Regions from separate parts of the Cupriavidus sp. USMAHM13 genome, predicted to be linked through region 1. Evidence: riboswitches for the same ligand, from Rfam matches in the RefSeq annotation. Region 1 holds a riboswitch; the other holds the start of a gene.

Region 1 (10,605 bases):
GGCGCCGGGCGAGCTGCAGGGATTGCTGGCCCTGGCGGGGCGTGCGGTCACTCTGGAGATCCTGCTCGAGGGACGGGTGTTCGGCGCGGCCGAGGCCCAGGCCAAGGGGCTGCTGACGCGCGTGGTGGCAGCGGACGCACTGGCCGCCGAGGTCGAGGCCACGGTGGCCCGCATCGCTGCCGGCGCGCCGGCAGCGGCCCGCATCAACAAGGCTACCATCCGGCGCCTGGCGCCACAGCCGGAGCCGCTCTCCGAAGCCGAGCTGGCGGCGCATTTCGCCTATGTGCCGGGGCACGACCATGCCGAGGGCGTGGCCGCCTTCCTGGCGCGCCGGCCGCCGCGCTTCACCGGCGACTGACAGCGCCGCGCGCCGCGCAGGGGAGTCATCTGCTATTGTCCTTTTCCGCTTCCCGTTCTTCTTCCGCACCTCCTTTCGCACGTCCTTTTGCATCCGATCGCACCATGAACGCCAACCTGTTCGCCCTGTTCGAATCCCGCTTCCCGGCGGACCGCAGCGCCTGCTGCATCGAGACCCACGACGGCCTCTACTACAGTTGGGATGACCTCGACCGGGCCACCGCCAAGCTGGCCAACCTGCTGGCCTCGCTGCAGTTGCCGGAGGGCTCGCGCGTCGCCGTGCAAGTGGAGAAGTCGCCCGAGGCCCTCTTCCTCTACCTCGCCACGCTGCGCGCCGGCTACGTCTACCTGCCGTTGAATACGGCGTACCAGGAGGCGGAGATCGACTATTTCCTCGGCAATGCCGAGCCTGCCGTGGTGGTGTGCAGCAGCGCGAATTTCCACTGGGTCTCCAAGCTGGCCTTCCGCCATGGCAGCGCCAAGGTCTTCACGCTCGACGAGCACCGCTCGGGTTCGCTGCTGGATCGCGCCGCCGCCCAACCCGACACCTTCGAGACCGTGCAGCGCGCGCCGGACGACCTGGCGGCCATCCTCTACACCTCGGGCACGACCGGACGCAGCAAGGGCGCCATGCTGAGCCACGGCAACCTGTCATCGAACGCGCAGACGCTGCACGAGTACTGGGGCTGGCGCGCCGACGACGTGCTGCTGCACATGCTGCCGATCTTCCACGTGCACGGCCTCTTCGTCGCTTCGCACGGTGCCTTGCTGGCAGGCGCCAAGATGATCTGGCTGCCGAAGCTGGACATGGCCCAGGCGCTCAGGCACCTGCCGCGCTCGACCGTGATGATGGGCGTGCCGACCTACTACGTGCGCCTGCTGCAGGAGCCGCGCTTCGATGACGATACCTGCCGCCGCATGCGCCTGTTCGTGTCGGGCTCGGCGCCGCTGCTGCTGGAGACCTTCGACAGTTTCCGCGAGCGCACCGGCCACACCATCCTCGAGCGCTACGGCATGAGCGAGACCGTGATGCTGGTCTCCAATCCCTATGACCCCGCCCTCGGCGAGCGCATCGGCGGCACCGTCGGCATGCCGCTGCCCGGCGTGTCGGTGCGCGTGGTCGACGGCGAAGGCAGGCCCTGCGCCGCCGGCGAGATCGGCAATGTGGAAGTGCGGGGTCCCAATGTGTTCCACGGTTACTGGCGCATGCCGGAGAAGACCCGTGAGGAATTCACCGCGGACGGCTGGTTCAAGACCGGCGACGTCGGGCGCTTCGGCGGCGCCATCGTCAGCCAGGCCGGCGAGCGCGTGGTGCCGGACAACTACCTGACCATCGTCGGGCGCAGCAAGGACCTGATCATCTCGGGGGGCTACAACGTCTACCCGAAGGAAATCGAGAGCTTCATCGACGAGATGCCCGGCGTGGTGGAGAGCGCCGTGATCGGCGTGCCGCACGCGGACTTCGGCGAAGCGGTGGTGGCGGTGGTGGTGGGCAGGCCCGGTGCGCAGATCGACGAGGCGGCCATGATCGGCACGCTCAAGGCGCGTATCGCGAACTTCAAGGTGCCCAAGCGCGTGCACGTGGTCGAGGAGCTGCCGCGCAATACCATGGGCAAGGTGCAGAAGAACGTGCTGCGGCAGCAGTTCGCCGCGCTGTAAGGCCGCGCCAGACGGCCTCCCGGCCCCGCCATGGTGGCGGCGGGGCCGGGGGGCGCCTTACTTGAGCATCTGCACGGTGCCGCTGACCGTCACCGTGACCTGGGCCTTGCCGCCCTCGACCGGTACCGGCGCCGCATCCGAGACCATGGCCTTGGCTGCGTACATGCGCGGCATTGGCATGACCGCGCCGCCTTCGTTGAGCGAGACCTCGCGGATGGTGTAGCTGCCGTAGCCGAACAGCCTGGCAGTGGCCTGCGCCTTGTCGCGGAAGCTGGACACGGCCTGTTCAACCAGCTTGGTCTCGGCGGCCTGGCGTGCTTCGCGCGACAGCGAGAAGGCGATGCTCTGCACCTGCATCTGGCTGGCCAGCTGGCCGGCCAGCTTGGACACGGCGGCGAAATCCCGCGATTGCAGCACGACCTCGGCACGTCCGCGCCAGGCATTGATGCGGCCGTTGCGGTCGGTGGTCGGGTGGATGGTGAATCCGCCCGATTCCGCCTGCACGCCCGCGGTGCGCTTGGCCTGCGCGATCACCTCCTGCGCGCGCGCCGACAGCGCGGACGAGATTGCGGCCGGCTCGCTGCCTTCCTGTTCGGCTGCGAGCGTCATGCGCACGGTGTCGGTCGGCACATCGGTGGCGGCATCGGCGGACAGCGACAGCACGCCCGCAGGGGCCGGCAGGCCCTCCGCATGGACCGGTCCGCCCTGGGCGGCGGCGACCATGGCCGTGGAACCCAGCAGGGTGGCGGCGATCATTTTCTTCATCTTGTTCTCCCGTTCGAAGTCACGCGTGTTCAGACGCGGGATGGCGGCCAACGTTCCGTGCCGGCCATCCCCACCTTGTATCGACTTGTATCCGGGCGGACCGAGGCGGCCGTCATGCAGCCGTCATGCAGCCGTCACGCGGGCGCTATGCCTGCAGGGCCTGCAGCCCCTTCCACAGCATGTAGCCGGCCAGGCAGGCAAGCAATACAGCGAAGGCGCGGCGCAGCTGCGCCACGTCCATGCGGTGCGCGGCGCGCGCGCCCAGCGGCGCGGTCAGCACGCTGGCCGTCGCCACCACCGCCAGGGCCGGCAGGTAGACGTAGCCGAACGATCCCGCCGGCATGCCTGCCAGGCCGAGGCCGCTCCACACGTAGCCGATCACGCTCGCCACCGCGATGGGGAAGCCGAGCGCGGCGGAGGTGGCCACCGCATTGTGGATCGGCACGTTGCACCAGGTCATGAAGGGCACCGAGACGAAGCCGCCGCCCGCGCCGACCAGGCTCGACACGAAGCCGATCACCGTGCCGGCGCCGACCATGCCGCCGGGCCCGGGCAACTGGCGCGAGGGCGCCGGCTTGCGCGCGCGCAGCATCTGCAGCGCCGAGAAACCGACGAAGCCGGCGAACAGCAGCGACAGCCAGCCGGTCTTGAGCGCGGCGAAGACCTTGCCGCTGCCGATCAGGCCGCCCACCAGGATGCCCGGCGCGAGCGCACAGGCTAACGGCCAGCGTACGGCGCCGCGCCGATGGTGGGCCCGTACCGACGACAGCGAGGTGAACAGGATGGTCGACATCGCAGTGGCGATGGCCATGTGCACGATGACCTCGGCGGGAAAGCGCAGCACGGTGAAGAGCAGCGTCAGGAAGGGCACCATCATCATGCCGCCACCCACGCCGAGCAGTCCGGCGCAGAAGCCGGTGAAGGCGCCGAGCAGCAGCAGGGCGGGAATCAGGACGGGCAGGTCGGCTAGGCTCATGGCCGGGAGCGGGGGCTCGGCGGAAGGGGCGCCATGCGGCGGGCGTCAGCGCATCAGGCGCGTGGTGATGTAGCGCCATTCGGCCGGGGTCACCGGCGTGATCGAGAGCCGGTTGCCGCGCCGGAGCACGACCATGTCGGCCAGCGCCTCGTGCGCGCGCAGCTCGGGCAGGGAGATCAGCGCGCTCTTCTGCACGAAGCGCACGTCCACCAGCATCCAGCGTGGCGCTTCCGGCTTGGAGGCGGCGTCGTAGTAGTGGCTGGCCCGCTCGAACTGCGTCGGGTCAGGGTAGGGCGTCGAGCAGACCTCGGCCAGGCCGGCAATGCCGGGCTCCGGGCACGAGGAGTGATAGAACAGCACGCCGTCGCCGACGCGCATGGCATCGCGCATGAAGTTGCGCGCCTGGTAGTTGCGCACGCCGGTCCAGGGCAGGGTGCCCCGTTCGGCGAGCGTGTCGATGCTGGCCTCGTCTGGCTCCGATTTCATCAGCCAGTACTGGCGGGCGCGGGTTTCGGCGGCGGGCGTGGCGGAACGGCTCATCAGCAGATCCTCTGGTGGCGCGGCGGCGGGCCGCAAGTGACGACCGCCGAGCCGGCCGCAGGCAAGAACGCAGGCAAGAAAAAAGGCGGTGGTCTGCACCACCGCCTTGTTGAAGGGGGTCCCCGCCTCGGCCGCTGGGTCGGCATCCTGAACCCAAGTGAGGTTCAGAGTGGCTGCGGAAGTCGCATTTCGGGTACATCACCCACTCAGGGAGTCCAGGCTCGGCCCGGACTATGAATGTTGTGACGCGCTCGCCCACGCGACATGATCCCGCACCATGCAATGCATATCGGTTCAAGGAGTTTATGACCCTTACGAACCAGGCAGGGAAACTGTCAAACGTCTGACTTTCGAAGATCACCCGGAGCGGAGCACCAAGTGCGATGTCAGACGTTTGCCGTTTCTAACTAGGATGGGATGAGAACGGCGGCCAGGCGCGGTAACCCGACCATTTTGCTGCACCTGTGTGGCGTCGTGCAGTCTGGCTACACTATACACCGCACTGTCTCGCAGACCAAGCCCGTCGTACCGGACCGTTACATTTTGCGCACGGTGCGCGACATCCGCTCCACATCCCGCCGCGGCCGGCTTCAGCTCCGCGCGGCCGGCGCGTCGGTTCCCACGTGTGCGTACTGCCGCAGTGCCTCGTCGGCACGCTCGTTGAGTTCGCGGATGCGGGCACGTACGGCGTCCACCGGGATCGCGCCTTCCTCCTGCTGCTTGCGCTGCGCCGCCAGCAGGTCGGAGGCGAGGCTGATGGCCGCCATCACTGCCACACGCTCCACACCCTTGGCGCCGCCGCCGGACTTGAGGCGGGTCATGCGCCCATCGACCAGCGAAACCGCCTCCAGCAGCGCGGCCTCGTTTTCTGCCGCGATGGCGAAGCGGTAAGCCTGGCCGGCGATATTGACTTCGACTTGCTTGTTGCTCATGCATGTTCTCCGGAGGCTTGCTGCCGGGGCTGGGCGGCTTCGCCCTCGCCGAGCAGGTCGAGCTGGCGCGCATCGCCTGCCGTGGGCAGCTTGTCGAGGATGGACTGGATGCGCAACTGCGCTTCCTCGATCTTGATGTTTAGCAGCTCGCGGTCGGCCGCCATGGCCTCGCGCTCGCCGCGCAGTTGGTCGGCTTCGGCACGCAGGCGTCCGATCTCCTCGCGCAGCCGCTGGTTTTCCGCCGCCAGGGTGTCCGCGTGATGCAGCACGCGGCCGATCTTGGCGGCGAGTTGTTCGAGTTCGTTGAGCATAGTGCCTGTCGGGTGCATGGTGTCGGAGTATCCGGATTCTAGCCCAAGCGCCGCCATGCCAGCGATGCGCGAGGCGCCGTTGTGACCCCGCAACCGCGGCGAAGTTGCCAGCATTGTATTGGCATCGCCCTTGCAACGTCGGCCAACCGCCACCGTGGCGGCGGTTCCGCGGCGCGCATTGACGCTGGCGGGGAAACTGCCTACACTCGCGCACGCTTCAGGTGCTCGCCCCCTCGTCGCCACGCGGGGGCAGTTCAACGGGAAACAGGGAGCCGCACCGACGCCAGGTCGGGACGGGCCAACCTGTGCTGCCCCCGCAACGGTAAGCGACGCGAATCCGCATCCCGGTTTCGCAAGGCCGGTCAACCAGCCACTGGGTCCACATGGGCCCGGGAAGGCGGCCGTGCTGAGGTCGCCAGCCCGGATACCGGCCTGGACGCGGGCGGCCGCCCTTGTGCGGCACGCTTCATCGCCATTCGGCCCGCGGGGGAACGGGCCCGGCCGTCTTTCCTGCCCCTACGTTATGCGTTCATCGCTTTACAGGTTGAATCGCCCGGCACTGCCTCCGGCGCGATCGTCCTTCGCCATCGTATTCGCGACCCTTGCCACGTCCGCCCTGACTTCTGCGCATGCTTACGCGCAGTCTGCAAGCGAGCAGCCTGCCACCCAGCTCGCACCGGTGGTTGTCACCTCGACGCGCACCGCGCAGCCCATTACCGACGCGCTCGCGCATACCACAGTCGTGACGCGGGACGACATCATCAACTCACAGGCGCCGGATCTGCGTACGCTGCTGCGCAGTCAGGCCGGCGTTGAGTTTGCTACCAACGGCGGCATGGGGGCCAACACCTCGCTCTATCTGCGTGGTGCCAATTCCAACCAGGTGCTCATCCTGATCGATGGCGTGCGGGTGTCCTCGTCCAGCACGGGTACTGCTCAACTCGCCAACATCCTGCCCGACCAGATTGACCACATCGAAGTTGTGCGGGGCAACGTGTCAGCGCTCTATGGATCAGACGCCATTGGCGGCGTGGTACAGATCTTCACGAAGAGCGGTGCGGGCCAAGCGCCGGCGGCCAATGCGCAAGTGGAATACGGTAGCAACAATACGAGGCAGGGCGCCGTGGGCTACGGAGGGCAGGTGGGCGATACCTCGTTCAACCTGGCCGGTTCCGCTTTCAAGACCGATGGCTTCTCGGCCATCAATACGCGCCAGGCGCCGCGCGCGAATCCAAACGACAATCCGTATGAGAACCAGAGCGTGTCGGGTCAGGTGAAGCATCGCTTCACGCCTGACTGGGATGCCGGCCTCAGCGGCTACTACTCCAAGAGCAAGCTGTCCTTCGACAGCGCATCCGGGCGTCCCACCGACGACAACCGCACCAACAGCGAGTTGTACACCGCACAGGCCTTCGTCAACGGTAAGTTGACGCCGGACTGGGCGACACATTTCAGGCTGGCGCAGAGCGAAGACCGTAGTGACACTTTCCTAAATGGCGTTCAAAACGGCGCCTTCTATACGCGTAACCGCCAGTTCAATTGGCAGAACGAGTACGCGCTCGCGGCCGCGCACACCTTGATGTTCGGTACGGACTACCTGCAGCAGGCGCTCGACGCCAGCGCCTACGGCAGCTCATTCAGTCCTTCGCGTAATGTGTTCTCTGTGTTCGGCGGCTATGACGGGCGCATCGGCAGGCACCAGTTGCAGTTCAACGCACGCAATGACCATTACTCGGACTTTGGCAATCAGGCGAGTTTCCGCGTCGGCTACGGTTTCCAGCTGACCGAGGCGCTCAAGCTGATTGCCAGCGTGAGCAATGCCTTCCGCGCGCCGACCTTCAATGAACTGTACTACCCTGGTTTCGGCAATCCGAACCTGCGGCCTGAGCGCGCGAAATCTGCCGAGGCCGGCTTGCAATACAGCACGGCGAACGCAGGGCTTGTGCGCGTGACCGCTTTCGAGACCCGCTACGACAACCTGATCGTCAACACCACGCTGCCCGGCGGCCTGCTTGCGCCGCTGAACGTGAACAAGGCCAAGGTGCAGGGTGTAGAGGCATCGTGGCGCGCTACGCTGTGGGGCACCGACGTGGGGGCCAGCGTCACCTTCCAGAACCCGGTCGACGAGCAGGCAAATGCGCAATTGTTGCGCCGCGCGCGCCGCCACGTCGCGTTGGACCTGGGCCGCAACTTCGGCAACTGGCGTTTCGGTGGGGAATGGCTGTTGTCGTCCGCGCGCCTGGATACCGGCTCGCGCACGCTGGGCGGATACGGTATCGTCAACCTCAACGCTCGCTACAACATCAACAAGCAATGGTTCGTCGCCGCCCGCGTGGAAAACCTGTTCGACAAGAACTACCAGCTTGCCTATCCCTACAACACGCAGGGCCGGGCCGGCTTTATCACGCTGGGCTGGCGCCAGTGAACGCGGCCGCCCGGGGGGCGCATGCCTGAGCTGCGCCGCGCCCTGCGGATCTGGGGCGTGCTGGCGCTGGCCGGCGCGGCCGTGTTCGCGCTGTCGCTGGCGCTCGGCAGCGTCTCGCTGGCGCCCGCCGAACTGTGGCACGCGCTGGCCGATGGCGCCGGCACTGCCGGAGCCATCGTGCGCGAGCTGCGCCTGCCGCGCGCGGCTGCGGCCTTCGCCTGCGGCGGCCTGCTGGCGCTGGCCGGCGCGCTGATGCAGGTGCTGCTGCGCAATCCGCTGGCCGAGCCTTATGTGCTGGGCGTGTCCGGCGGGGCCTCCACCGGCGCGCTGCTGGCCATGCTGCTGATGCTGCCCTGGTGGATGGTGCAGGCCGGCGCCGCCGCCGGCGCGCTCGGCTCGATGCTGCTGGTGGCGGCGCTGGCGCGCCGCGACCTGCTGCATCCGCAAGTCCAGGGCGGCCACCAGGAGGCGGGTACGCGGCTGTTGCTGACGGGGGTCATCCTGGCCGCCGGCTGGGGTGCGCTGATCACGCTGATCCTGTCGGTGGCGCCGGAATCGCGCTTGCGCGGCATGCTGTTCTGGCTGACCGGCGACCTGGGCGGCGCGGCGGTGTTCTGGCCGGCGCTGCTGGCGCTGGCGGCGGGACTGCTGCTGGCCATGCCGATGGCGCGCGCGCTCAATGTGATGCTGCTCGGCGAGACCGTGGCGCAGTCGCTCGGCGTGCGTGTCGGCCTGGTGCGCCTGGGCGCCTTCCTGGTGGCCTCGCTGGCGATCGCCGCGGCCATCACCACGGCCGGCTCGATCGGCTTCATCGGGCTGGTCGTGCCGCACCTGGTGCGGCTGGCCTGGGGCAACGACCAGCGCCTGCTGTTGCCGGCTTCGGCGCTGCTGGGCGGTACCTTGCTGATGGCGGCCGACCTGGCCGCGCGCACGGTGATCGCGCCGGCGCAACTGCCGGTGGGCGTGATCACGGCCTTGCTGGGCGTGCCGACCTTCCTCTTCCTGCTGCTGCGGAGGCCGCGATGACGCACCCGAGCCATGCCCCGGCCGGGGCCGCCGACACGCCCTGGCGGCAGCCGCTGGCTGCCTGCCCGGTGCTGACGGTGCGCGGCCTGTCGCTGCGGGCCGGGGCGCGCGAGCTGCTGCCGGCGCTCGACCTGGAGATCCGGCCGGGCGAGCTGTGGTGCCTGGTTGGGCCCAACGGCGTCGGCAAGTCCACCCTGATGGCCGTGCTGGCCGGCCTGCGCCGGCCCGACGGCGGCGCGGTGGCGATCGACGGCCAGGCACTGGGCGAGGTGTCGCCGGCCATGCTGGCCAGGCAGCGCGCCTACCTGCCGCAGACCGTGCATGACACATTTTCGATGCGCGTGCGCGACGCCGTGCGGGTGGGCCGCTACCCGCACCTGGCCGGCTGGGGCTTCGCCCGGCGCGAAGACGAGCTGGTGGTCGAGGCGGCGCTCGCCGCGCTCGACCTGTCCGGCCTGGCCGCGCGCGACGTGCTGACCCTGTCGGGCGGCGAGCGCCAGCGCGTGGCGCTGGCCGCGGTGCTGGCGCAGCAGGCGCCGCTGCTGCTGCTCGATGAGCCGGTGTCCCATCTCGACCTGCGCCACCAGATCCTCGTGCTCGACACGCTGGCCGCGCTGGCGCGCGCCGGCAGCCACGCCGTCTTGGTGATCCTGCATGACCTCAACCTGGCACGGCGCTATGCCAGCCACGCGCTGCTGATGGCCGAGGATGGCCGCGCGCTGCACGGCCCGGCGGCCGAAGTGCTGACGCCCGGACATTGTTCCACCGCGCTGCGCACGCCGATCGTCGCGGTGAGCGATGGATACCGCACCGCGCTGGTTGCCGACGGCCACCCCGACGCCGCGCCGGACGGCCACGGCACCCGCTAGACTACCTGGATTCCGCAGAACCGATATGACGCAAGCAGAACACGAAGAGAACACGCCCGGCACCTCCGACACCCCCGACGACGCGGGCCGCGATGCGCGCCACAAGGCACGCATGGTGCGCAAGAAGGAGGTGGTGGATGCCAAGATCGCCGCCGCCCAGGCCGAACGCGGGGTCATCGTCATCACCACCGGCAATGGCAAGGGCAAGTCCAGCTCGGGCTTCGGCATGGTGGTGCGGGCGCTGGGCCATGGCATGCGCGCCGGCGTGGTGCAGTTCATCAAGGGCGCTTTTCCCAGCGGCGAGGAGATGTTCCTGCGCCGCTTCCCGGATGTCTGTGCCTTCCACGTGATGGGCGAGGGCTACACCTGGGAGACGCAGGACCGAGCGCGCGACGTGGCCAAGGCCGAGGCCGCGTGGGAGATCGCGCGCGGCATGCTGCGCGACCCCGCCATCAGCCTGGTCCTGCTCGACGAGTTGAACATCGCCCTCAAGCTGCACTATCTTGACGTGGACCGCGTGATCGCCGACCTGCGTGCGCGCCCACCCATGCAGCACGTCGTCATCACCGGGCGTGGTGCGCCGCCGGCGCTGATCGAGGCGGCCGACACGGTGACCGAGATGACGCCGGTCAAGCACGCCTTCCAGCAAGGCATCAAGGCGCAGAAGGGCATCGAGATGTAGCCCGGGCGCCGGCAACCTTTTCCGCAAGAGCCATAGCAAGAGCCTTACCCATGCAGCTTCCCC
Region 2 (10,605 bases), on a different replicon from region 1:
AGCACATCGAAGCGCGCGGTCTTGGGCATCACCTCGCCCGCCGGCCCGGGCCGGTCGATGCGGATCACCTCCGCGCCCATGTCGGCCAGCATCATGGCGCAGAACGGCGCCGGCCCGATGCCGACCATCTCCACGACCTTCAAGCCTTGCAAGGGACCCGTCATTGGTCAGCTCCTGGCAGCGCCGCTGCGCTTTGGTTTGGGGGGAAATGCCGTGGCCGGCCGGTTCAGCGCGGCAGTCCGGCGCAGGCGAGGCCTTCCAGCCGCCGCGCCAGCGCGGCGGGCACCGGCGTGGGCCGGCCATCGGCGCGCGCGATGAAGACCATCACGTTGTCGGCGATGCCGACGCAGGCCTCGCCCTGGAACACCGCCGTACGCAGCACGACCGAGGTGCGGCCGATGCGCACCACGCCCGATGCCAGCGTCATCTCGGCGCCCGGCCGCACCTGGCGCAGCACACGCGCGCCGGTGCTGGCGATCAGCATGCCGACCGGCCCGTGGCGCAGGTCCGCGCCGCAGTCCTGCCCGAGCGCCAGCAGCAGGTGCGAGCGCCCCTGCTCGAAGTAGCGCGCCAGCGCGAGCTCGCTCAGCATGCCATCGGCGTCGAGGTCGCCGAAGCGGGTGGTCAGCCGGTCCGCGCAGGGATAGCCGCCGGCCTCGGCACCGCCACCATCGGCATCGTCCCCTGCGCCGGGGCCCGGCGCGCCGCCCGGCAGGCCGGCCGCCATCACCGCATCGGGGCCGAAGTCCAGCATCGCTTCGCGCACCGCCGCCGGCAGTGGCCGCCATTCGCCGTCGCGCCAGGCGCCGATGCGGCACGACTGCACGCCGACGCAGCGCCCCTGCTGGAACAGCCCCAGTGCCAGCGTGTAGCCGGATGCATCCACCTCCACCAGGGCGGCGCCACAGGTCACCGGCGCCGGATAGTAGGTCACCTGCAGGAAATCGGTGCGCACCGCGCGCGTGCGCACGGTTGCCGTCAGCGGCTGCCACGCCTCCCAGCCGAATACCGACAGGTGCAGCCGCGAGCGGGCCTCGGCGTGCAGGGTCTGCACCGCCACATTGTTGACGTGCCGCTCGGCGTCGACATCCGCGTAGCGGGTGGGCAGCTCGAAGCGGAGCCGGTAGGAGGCCAGGTCCTGGCGCCAGGAATCGTTCTTCATGCTCGCAGGCAGTAGGGGCGGAGGCGGGGCGGCATACGCCGCGCAGGATGCCTGCCATGTTAGGCAGCGCCGCGTGCCGCCACATCGTCGCTTAAGACGATTGGCCGCGAGCGCCGGCCACGCCATGCTGCTGTGCGACGTGGCCGAACGCCGCGCTCGTTGTATGCTCGGGCACGCCGGGCCGCCGCCGCGTGCTTCCCGATGGCCCGGAACCCCTCACCCTGCCCATGCCCAGCCCGGTCGACCCGTCCCGTACCCCGCTCACCAGCAAGCTCAGCCCGCCCACCACCAGTGTCGCCCAGGTGGCGCGCGGCGAGATCCGGGAACGCGTGCGCGCCGCCGGCGCCGCCAGGGTGGTGCTGGTGCGGGCGCCGGCCGGCTTCGGCAAGACCACCGCCATGGTGCAGTGCCGCTCGCTGCTGGAAGCCAGCGGCGTCGACACGGCATGGCTGACCCTGGATGGCGCCGACAACGACCCGTCCCGTTTCCTCGCCTGCCTCGCCGCCGCGGTCGGCGGCATGGCGGCGGACGCACCCGCCGCGGCCCCCGCGATGGCGGACGCGGGCCTGCGCTCGCCGGCCGACATGGCGCTCGCCATCATGGCGGGCCTGGCCGCGCGCACCGCGCCCTTCGCTGTGTTCCTCGACGATTTCGAGGCCCTGCAGGAGCCCGCCGTGCTGCGCCTGGTGCGCGAGATCCTCGACGGCCTGCCGCGCGGCGGACGCCTGGTGATCGGCTCGCGCGGCCTGCCCGACCTCGGCCTGGGCCGGCTGCGGGCGCGCGGCCAGTTGCTCGAGATCGACGCCGCCCTGCTGCGCTTCTCGCTGCCGGAAACGGCCGAACTGCTGAACCGCCGCCGCGACAGCGCGCTGCCCGACGACGAGGTGGCGCGCCTGCACGGCAAGGCCGAGGGCTGGCCGGCCGCGCTGTGGCTGGCTTCCCTGGCTCTGGAACGGCGCGACGACCACCGCGACCGGGACCGCTTCATCGCCCGCTTCTCGGGCTCGAACCAGGCCCTGGCCGACTACCTCGCCGAAGACGTGCTGGAACGCCAGCCGGCGCCGCTGCGGGATTTCCTGCTGCGCACCGCCATCCTGCGGCACCTCGACGCCGGCCTGTGCGACCACCTGCTGCCCGGTGTCGACAGCGCCGCCATGCTGGCACGGCTGGAGGCGGACAACCTCTTCCTGACGCCGATGGAAGGCGACGCGCCGAGCTACCGCTACCACAGCCTCTTCGCCGACTTCCTGCGCGCCCAGCTCCAGCGCGAACTGCCCGACGAGGGCCGGCGCCTGCACCGCGCCGCCGCACACTGGTACGAGGCGCACGGCCGGCCGGTGCCGGCCATCGACCACGCGCTCGAAGGCGGCAGCTTCGACCACGCGGTGCGCTTGCTGGCCCGGCACGCCATTGCCCTGCTCGAGGGCGGCCGCATGCGCCTGCTGACGCGCTGGTTCGGCGCCATCCCGCCCGCCTGCATCGCCGCCTCCCCGCTGCTGCAGGTGGTCCATGTCTGGGCCCTGTGCCTGACGCACGGCCCGCACCAGGCCCAGGCCAGGCTCGACGGCTACGGCTGCGCCGCCGACCCGGACCCGGAGGTGCGGCCCCACGTGCTGGCGCTGCAGCCCTTCCTGCTGGCGGTGATGGACCAGGCCGAGGAGGCCTTCGCGCTCGGCCGCGAGGCGCTGCGCCACATGCCGGCGCGCCAGGGCTTCGCCGAGGGCGTGCTGTCCAACTGCATGGCCTACCTGTCGGCGGTGATGGGCGAGTACCAGGAATCGCACCGCCTGCTCGATGCCGCGCGCAGCAGCCCGGGCGCGGCGGCCAGCCACTTCATCAAGATGTACTCGGAGTCGGTCGGCGGGTTGACCGATCTCGAGGAGGGCAGGCTGCGCCAGGCCACCGCGCGCTTCCGCATCGCCGTCGGCGCGACCCATGCGGCGTCGCAGGGCCATACCGGCGGCAATGCCTGGGCCGGCGTGCTGTACGCCGCCAGCCTCTACGAGGCCGACGAGCTCGACCAGGCCCGGCACCTGCTCCAGGTCTACCTGCCGCTGGCCAGGGATGCCGGCCTCGCCGACCACATGATCCAGGGCTATATGCTGCTGTCGCGCATCGCCTTCCACCACGGCGACGTCGACCAGGCCTTCCATTGCCTGACCGAGCTGGAGTACCTGGGCCACCAGCGCCAGTTGCCGCGCGTGGTCAGCAGCGCCAAGCTGGAACGCGCCCACCTGCTGACCATGCAAGGCCACCTGCAAGGCGCCCGCGAGGAACTGGAGCGTGCCAACGATGCCGCGCTGTGGGCGCGCGTGGCGCGCCTGCGCCTGCCCGCGCACGATCTCCAGACCCATGAGATGGCCGAACTGCGCTGGCTGGTCGCCGCCGGGCGCGCCGCGTCGGCGCTGCCGCGCCTGGCCGACGGCATCGACGCCGCCGTGCGCAGCCGGCGCTTCCGCCGCGCCCTCAAGCTGCGCGTCCTGCAAGCCATGGCGCTGGCCCGTGCCGGCGACGCCCCGGCCGCGCTGGCGGCCATGACCGGCGCGCTGCGCAACGGCTGCGCGGAAGGCTTCGTGCGCCTGTTCGCCGACGAAGGGGGCGACGCCGCCCTGCTGGTGCGGCAGGTGGAAGCGATGACGCAGGAAGAAGGGGCCGGCGCCGGCGCCGACCCGATCTTCCGGGCCTACCTGCAGCGGCTGGCGCAGGCATGCGGCGGCGCCGGGCCCGGCGAGGCGGCCTTGCCGCCGGACTGCCCTGCCCTGGTCGAGCCGCTCACCGCCAAGGAGATCCGCCTGCTGGCCCTGGTCGCCGAGGGCTACTCGAACAGCGCCCTGGCCGAGAAACTGTTCGTCTCCGACAGCACGGTGCGCACGCACCTGCGCAATATCAACGGCAAGCTGAACGCGCAGAACCGCACCCAGGCAGTGGCCATCGCGCGCCGCCTGGAATTGATCCGCTGATCCGCTGATCCGCTGATCCGCTGCTCCGCAGCCGCGCCGACCCTGTGCCGCGGCGCCGGCGCGCCGGCGCCTGCCCGGCCTACAGCGCGCGCGAGATCACCTCCTTCATGATCTCGCTGGTGCCGCCGTAGATGCGCTGGATACGCGCGTCGACATACATGCGGCCGATCAGGTACTCGTTCATGTAGCCATAGCCGCCGAACAGCTGCAGGCATTCGTCGATCACGCGGTTCTGCAGCTCGCTGGCCCACATCTTGGCCATCGAGGCGCCCACCGTGTCGAGCCGGCCGGCGACGATGTCCTCGACGCAGCGGTCGATGTAGGCCCGCGCCACCTTAACGTGGGTGGCGATCTCGGCCAGCTTGAAACGCGTGTTCTGGAACTGGCCGATGGGCTGGCCGAAGGCCTCGCGCTCGCGCGTGTACTGCAGCGTGGCCTCGTAGGCCCCCTCCATCGCCGCCGCCGCGGTGACGCCGATGATCAGGCGCTCGTACGGCAGGTCGCTCATCAACTGGTAGAAGCCCTTGCCCTCTTCGCCGCCCAGCAGGCAGTCGGCGCCGACGCGCACATTGTCGAAGAACAGTTCCGAGGTGTCCTGCGCCTTCAGGCCGATCTTGTCGAGCACCTTGCCCACCTGGTAGCCGGGACGGTCCTCGGTCTCGACGATCAGGATGGACATGCCCTTGGCCTTCTGCGCCGGATCGGTCTTGGCCACCACCAGCACCAGGCCGGCCAGGTAGCCGTTGGTGATGAAGGTCTTGGCGCCGTTGATCACATAGCCGTCGCCCTGCCGCTCGGCACGCGTGCGCACGCCCTGCAGGTCGGAGCCGGCCCCCGGCTCGGTCATGGCGATGGCGCCGACCAGCTCGCCGCGCGCCATGCGCGGCAGGTAGCGCTGCTTCTGCGCCTCGGTGCCGTGGTTGAGCAGGTAGTGCGCGACGATGCTGTGCACCGAGGCGGCCATGCCGGTCAGGCTGCGCCGCGCCATCTCCTCGTAGAACACCGCTTCGTGGCGGAAGTCGCCGCCGCCGCCACCATAGGCCTCGGGAATGTCCGCGCACAGCAGGCCCAGTTCGCCGGCCCGGCGCCAGATCTCGCGGCCGACGTGGCCGCGCTGGCGCGCCGCCTCGTCGCCGGGCACCATCTCGTTCTCGACGAAACGCACCACGGTGTCGCGGTACATCGTCAGTTCTTCTTTCATCCACGAGCGTGGAAACTCGATTGCCATGACTGTCTGGTCTCCTTGAATGGCTGCTGGCGGCGCGGCGGCGTGAGGCGTGATAGGGGGCGCTACTGCCCGATCACGCCGCCGACCGGGTCGTAGCCGCTGCCGTTGAAACGCACCATCTGCATGCCGGCGAGCGGGTGGAAATTGGTCGGGCTGGTCTTGAGCTTGATGCCCGGGTAGAGCATCGGCAGGGTCATGTCCAGGCTGGCGGCCTGCTTCATGATGTTGGCGCGCGTCAGGTTGTCACCGGCCTGCCTGAGCACCTGCACCATGGTCTGCGCCATCGAATAGCCGGTGACGTTCAAGGCGTCGCTGGCGTCGCCCTCCGGGTAGTACTGCTTCATGAAGGCGGCGAAGTCGGCCTGCTCGCGGGTGCCCTGCCAGCGCGGATCGGAGGGGTCGCGCACGAAGGCGGCCGAGAGGATGTCCTTGGCATTGTCCAGCCCGGCCGGCTTGAGCACCGCGGTCACGGAGCTCGACACATTGGCCAGGTAGTGCACCGGCTTCCAGCCGATCGCGGCCGCCTTGCGAATCGCCTGCGCGGCGAACTTCGGCGTCGACAGGTCGACCAGCGTGTCGGCGCCCGAGCTCTTCAGGCTGATCATCTGGCTGTCCACCGTGGGATCGCTCAGCTCGTAGCTGGCCTGCGCCACCACCAGCGCCTTGCTCTTGTCGCCGAGGCCGTCGAGGAAGCCGCGCAGCATGTCCTTGCCGAACTCGTCGTTCTGGTACAGGATCGCGATCTTCGCCTGCGGCCGGTTGGCGAGGATGTGCCTGGCGTAGATATGGCCTTCGGTCAGGTAGCTGACGTTCCAGCCCATGGTCCACGGGAAATGCTCCGGATCGCCCCAGCGGTGGGCGCCCGAGCTGACGAAGAGCTGGGGCACCTTCTTCATGTTCAGGTATTTCTGCGTGGCGGCATTGCTGGCCGTGCCCAGCGGCGCGAAGATCAGCAGCACCTGCTCCTGCTCGACCAGCTTGCGGGTCTGCTCCACGGTCATCGGCGGGCTGTAGGCGTCATCGACCGAGATGAAGCGGATCTTGCGCCCGTTGATGCCGCCCTCGGCATTGACCTTGCGGAAGTAGGCCGCGGCCGCCTTGCCCACCGTGCCGTAGGCCGATGCCGGCCCCGAGTACGGCACCGTGTTGCCGATCTTGATCTCGCTGTCGCTCGCGCCCGTATCGTAGGCCTTCTGCGCCTGCGCCAGGCAAGCCAGGCCGGCCAGTCCCGCCGCCGCCAGCCACCTGCCCACTGCCGCCATCTTCCGCTTCGCCATGCCTTCCTCCTCGTGGTTGTTGCGTTGCCCGCTGCATTGGTTGCGGCGCCTGTTGCCGGCGCCTGCCATCGCCTGCCGTCCCGTCCCTGCGCGCTGCCGGCCCCACCGCCAGGGCCTCCGCTCAGCCGCCCGCCGCCTGCGCGCGGCCGCGCTGCTGCACGGCCTCGCGCCGCCGCGCGATCTCCTCGCGCAGCATGGCCTGGCTCCACGCGCTGGAGCGCCGGCGCTCCAGCGCCAGCGCCTCGCCCAGCGGCAGCGCATAGCCCTCGTCGATCAGCTGCTTCATCTCCGGCAGCATCTCCGGCACCGCCGACAACAGGTCTTCGGCGAGCCGCCGGGCGGCCGGCAGCAGCGTCTCCGGCGCCACCACGCGGTTGACCAGGCCGATGCGTTCCGCCTCCTGCGCGCCGACGAAGTTGCCGGTCAGCGAGATCTCCTTGGCCCGGGCCAGGCCGACCAGCCGGCTCAGCTTCTGCGACAAACCCCAGCCCGGCACGATGCCCACGCGTGCGTGCGTGTCGGCGAAGCGTGCTTCGGTGGAGGCGATGAGCATGTCGCAGGCCAGCGCCAGCTCGAAGCCGCCGGTGATGGCCGCGCCATTGATGGCACCGATCACCGGCCCCCGGAAGGTGCCGAGCACGCGCACCGGATCGCTGGTGCTGACGAAGGCCGACAGTTCGCGCCCGGCCGCCAGTTCCTTGAGATCCAGCCCGGCGCAGAAGGCACGCCCGCTGCCGGTCAGGATCAGCACGCGCACACGCGGATCGTCGCGCAGCGCCGCCACCGCCTCGGCCAGCGCCCGGCACAGCGCCACCGACAATGCGTTCATCGCCTGCGGCCGGTTCAGGGTCAGCACCGCATAGCCGGCCGGATCGATCTCGACCAGCACGGAAGCCGCCTCGCTGTGCTGCCCGGGGTCTGTGGAATGCGTTTGCGTCACGATGCCTGCCTCGCCGAAGACGGAAGCGGGCATGCGCGACGGCGTACCGCCGTTCGCCGGCGCACGAAGTCCTGCGCCCGCGGGCGCCCGCATGCCTGTCTCCTGGTGGATCCCGCCGCCTGGCCTGGCGCCGGCGGTCTGTCTGCCGGCCCTGGCCGGTTACGACGATTCTCGGCAGCGCCCCGGCGCCGGGCGTCGTCCGAAACGACGATTTGGCGGCTCGGGGGAACACGAACCGGGCCGCGCCCGCCCCACTCTGCAAGAACACAGGCCGGCAAGGCCGGCGCCGCCCGGCCCGCCATGGCGCACCGGAGCGCGTGGCACGGCGCTGGCGGCATGCGCCACCCGCCATTACAATGCGCGTGATTTACCGATCACGATGACAGGTGCCCGCGCCACGCCAGCGGCGCGGGTTAAACGGGAAACAGGTGCGCCAACGCCAATGGCTTGAGTCTTGCATGCGCGGACTCGGGACGCTGGCGGCAATGCCTGTGCTGCCCCCGCAACGGTAAGCAGGTCAAGGGATCGCCACGCCGGCCTGGTGCCGGCAGCCACTGCGCGCCAGCGCGGGAAGGCGGCCATCCCCCACGCGCACGCGGCGCCCACCGCGCGCATCGCCTGCCAGCCCGGATACCGGCCTGACTTCGACCACCGAAGCCGCGGACGGGCGGCCGGGTGTCGTGCCGGGCCCTGCCGCGGGGCAGCCCCGCGGCATGCCCCGCGCACGGCCGCGGCTTCATCGTCCTTTCCGGCACCAGTTGCCACGCCCGGGCGGGGATGCCCGGGCACGACACGATGAAGACAGACCGCAAGCCAGCCCCTTCGGCGCGCCGCCCGCGCGCCCAGCACACCCCGCCGCCGTCGCGGCGCTTCTCATGGCCTCCCTGCCTGGGCAGGCATGCCCGCCCCGCTTCGGCACCGTCTCTTCGCTCCCTGACCCCGCATCTGCCCTGCGCCCCATGCCAGCCCACCCGTTCCGCCTGATCGCCAGCATCTTCAATGACGAAGCCACCGACGTGCGCCGCAAGACCGTGGCGCTCTACGCGATCCTGATCGCCGCCAATGCCGGGGCCTGGATCTGGGCCCTGGCCGCCTTCCGCGACCACCCGGTGCTGCTGGCATCCGCCGTGCTGGCCTATACGCTGGGGCTGCGCCACGCCGTCGACGCCGACCATATCGCGGCCATCGACAATGTCACGCGCAAACTGATGGCCGAAGGCAAGCGGCCGGTCGCGGTGGGCTTCTTCTTCTCGCTCGGCCATTCCACCGTGGTCACGCTGATGTCGATCGGCATCGCCATCGCGGCGGCCGCCCTGCAATCGCATTTCGGCGAGATGAAGGCGGTCGGCGGCCTGATCGGCACCAGCGTCTCGGCGCTGTTCCTGTTCCTGCTGGCCTTCTTCAACCTGCTGATCCTGGTCTCGGTCTGGCGTGCCTTCCGCGCCGTCAAGCGCGGCGAGACGCTGCGCGCCCAGGACCTCGACCTGCTGCTCAACGAGCGCGGCGTGCTGGCGCGCTGGTTCCGCCCGCTGTTCCGCCTGGCCAGCCGCAGCTGGCACCTGTTCCCGATGGGCCTGCTGTTCGGCCTGGGCTTCGACACCGCCACCGAGGTGGCCCTGTTCGGCCTCTCCGCCGCGGAAGCCGCCAAGGGCGTGCCGTTCTGGACCATCATGGTGTTCCCGGCGCTGTTCACCGCCGGCATGTCGCTGGTCGACACCACCGATGGCATCCTCATGCTCGGCGCCTACGGCTGGGCCTTCACCAAGCCGATCCGCAAGCTCTACTACAACATGACCATCACGCTGGTCTCGGTGATCGTCGCGGTGGTCATCGGCGGCATCGAAGCACTCGGCCTGATCGCGGACAAGCTCGGCCTGGAAGGCGGCCTGTGGGACGTGGTCGGCGCGCTCAACGCACATTTCGGCATGCTGGGCTATGTGATCATCGGCGTGTTCGTGCTGAGCTGGCTGGTCTCGATGGTGGTGTACCGCGTGCAGCGCTATGACGAGATCGAGGTGAAGCTGGGGTGAGTGCCATGACAAAGCCGGCGTGCAGGTGGAGAGGAAGCGGCCGCTCCCGGAGCCGGTGCGATGCCGCCTGCGGCATGGTGCGGAACCATCTCAAGATGACGCGGGATACCTCCCAAACCGCGGCAATGTCCGCGGCTCCCGCTCCGCGGCGGCCTATAGTCTCCCCCTTCGACGACAGTTCCATGCCCTGGGAGAACCGGTGAAATCCAAGCTGCGGATACTTGCCTGCGCGCTGGCCTGCCTGCTGCAGTCCGCATGGGCACAGGCGGAGGAAGCGGACCGGGGCCAGGACCTGGCCCGTGCGGACGGCTCGCGGATCCGCTACTACCTCGACCAGCGCGATGCCTCCGCGCAAGCGGACCAACTGCTGGTGGTGATCCAGGGCTCGGATTGCAACAGCGTGACCCGGGTCGAGGCGATCCGCGCCTACATCGCGCGGGTGATGCCGGCAGCCGACATCCTGACGGTGGAGAAGTACGGTATCGATGCCAGCCTGCCCTACAGCGACGATCCCGCACGCGCGGATTGCCCGCTTGCCTATGTTCGGCACGACAGCCTCGCACAACGCGCCGCGGACCTGGACGCCGTCATCGCCGACGTGCTGCGCCGGCACGGCTATCGCCAGGTGGTGGCCCTCGGCGGCAGCGAAGGGGCCGTGGTCGCGCACCTGCTGGCGGCGCGCTCGGATCGCATCTCGGCCACCATCGCCTTCAATGGCGGCGGCCGATGGTTCCTCGACGACGTGCTGCACAGCATCGCCAGCGCGCCCGGCACCCCGCGCGAGAAGGCCGAATCGAAGCGGGGCATGCGTGCCTTCGCCCGCCATGTCCGCACCGCCACGCCCGCGGCGCGGGCGGCAATCGCGGCCAGCGGCCACGGCTACCGCTGGTGGCGCGACGCGCTCGACACGGATCAGCTGGCCGTGTTGCAGGCGAGCCGCTCTCCGGCCTTGATCATCCAGGCCGGCGCCGACGATTCCGTGTCCCCCGAGGCCGTGCTGGCCATGGT

Evidence for each region. Region 1 has a riboswitch for cobalamin ahead of BKK81_RS16280 (TonB-dependent receptor domain-containing protein). Riboswitches for the same ligand answer to the same signal wherever they lie in the genome.
Region 2: it holds a riboswitch for cobalamin, as region 1 does, so the genes downstream of both, BKK81_RS29670 (HoxN/HupN/NixA family nickel/cobalt transporter) here and BKK81_RS16280 (TonB-dependent receptor domain-containing protein) in region 1, are expected to answer to the same signal.

What each region holds. Positions count from the first base shown of each region.
Region 1 is NZ_CP017751.1:3,688,289-3,698,893, reverse strand. It holds gene BKK81_RS16320 (enoyl-CoA hydratase/isomerase family protein) at 1-358, shown strand, start outside; gene BKK81_RS16315 (malonate--CoA ligase) at 463-2,016, shown strand; gene BKK81_RS16310 (SIMPL domain-containing protein) at 2,074-2,781, opposite strand; gene BKK81_RS16305 (sulfite exporter TauE/SafE family protein) at 2,927-3,757, opposite strand; gene BKK81_RS16300 (EVE domain-containing protein) at 3,803-4,297, opposite strand; RNA gene ssrS (6S RNA) at 4,413-4,630, opposite strand; gene BKK81_RS16290 (cell division protein ZapA) at 4,888-5,229, opposite strand; gene BKK81_RS16285 (hypothetical protein) at 5,226-5,540, opposite strand; cobalamin riboswitch at 5,757-5,977, shown strand; gene BKK81_RS16280 (TonB-dependent receptor domain-containing protein) at 6,064-7,965, shown strand; gene BKK81_RS16275 (FecCD family ABC transporter permease) at 7,987-8,991, shown strand; gene BKK81_RS16270 (ABC transporter ATP-binding protein) at 8,988-9,860, shown strand; gene cobO (cob(I)yrinic acid a,c-diamide adenosyltransferase) at 9,886-10,542, shown strand; gene cobT (nicotinate-nucleotide--dimethylbenzimidazole phosphoribosyltransferase) at 10,593-10,605, shown strand, end outside.
Region 2 is NZ_CP017752.1:2,588,913-2,599,517, forward strand. It holds gene BKK81_RS29640 (CaiB/BaiF CoA transferase family protein) at 1-164, opposite strand, end outside; gene BKK81_RS29645 (thioesterase family protein) at 227-1,162, opposite strand; gene BKK81_RS29650 (LuxR C-terminal-related transcriptional regulator) at 1,390-4,122, shown strand; gene BKK81_RS29655 (acyl-CoA dehydrogenase family protein) at 4,202-5,350, opposite strand; gene BKK81_RS29660 (ABC transporter substrate-binding protein) at 5,413-6,612, opposite strand; gene BKK81_RS29665 (enoyl-CoA hydratase) at 6,749-7,600, opposite strand; cobalamin riboswitch at 7,935-8,223, shown strand; gene BKK81_RS29670 (HoxN/HupN/NixA family nickel/cobalt transporter) at 8,527-9,597, shown strand; gene BKK81_RS29675 (serine aminopeptidase domain-containing protein) at 9,797-10,605, shown strand, end outside.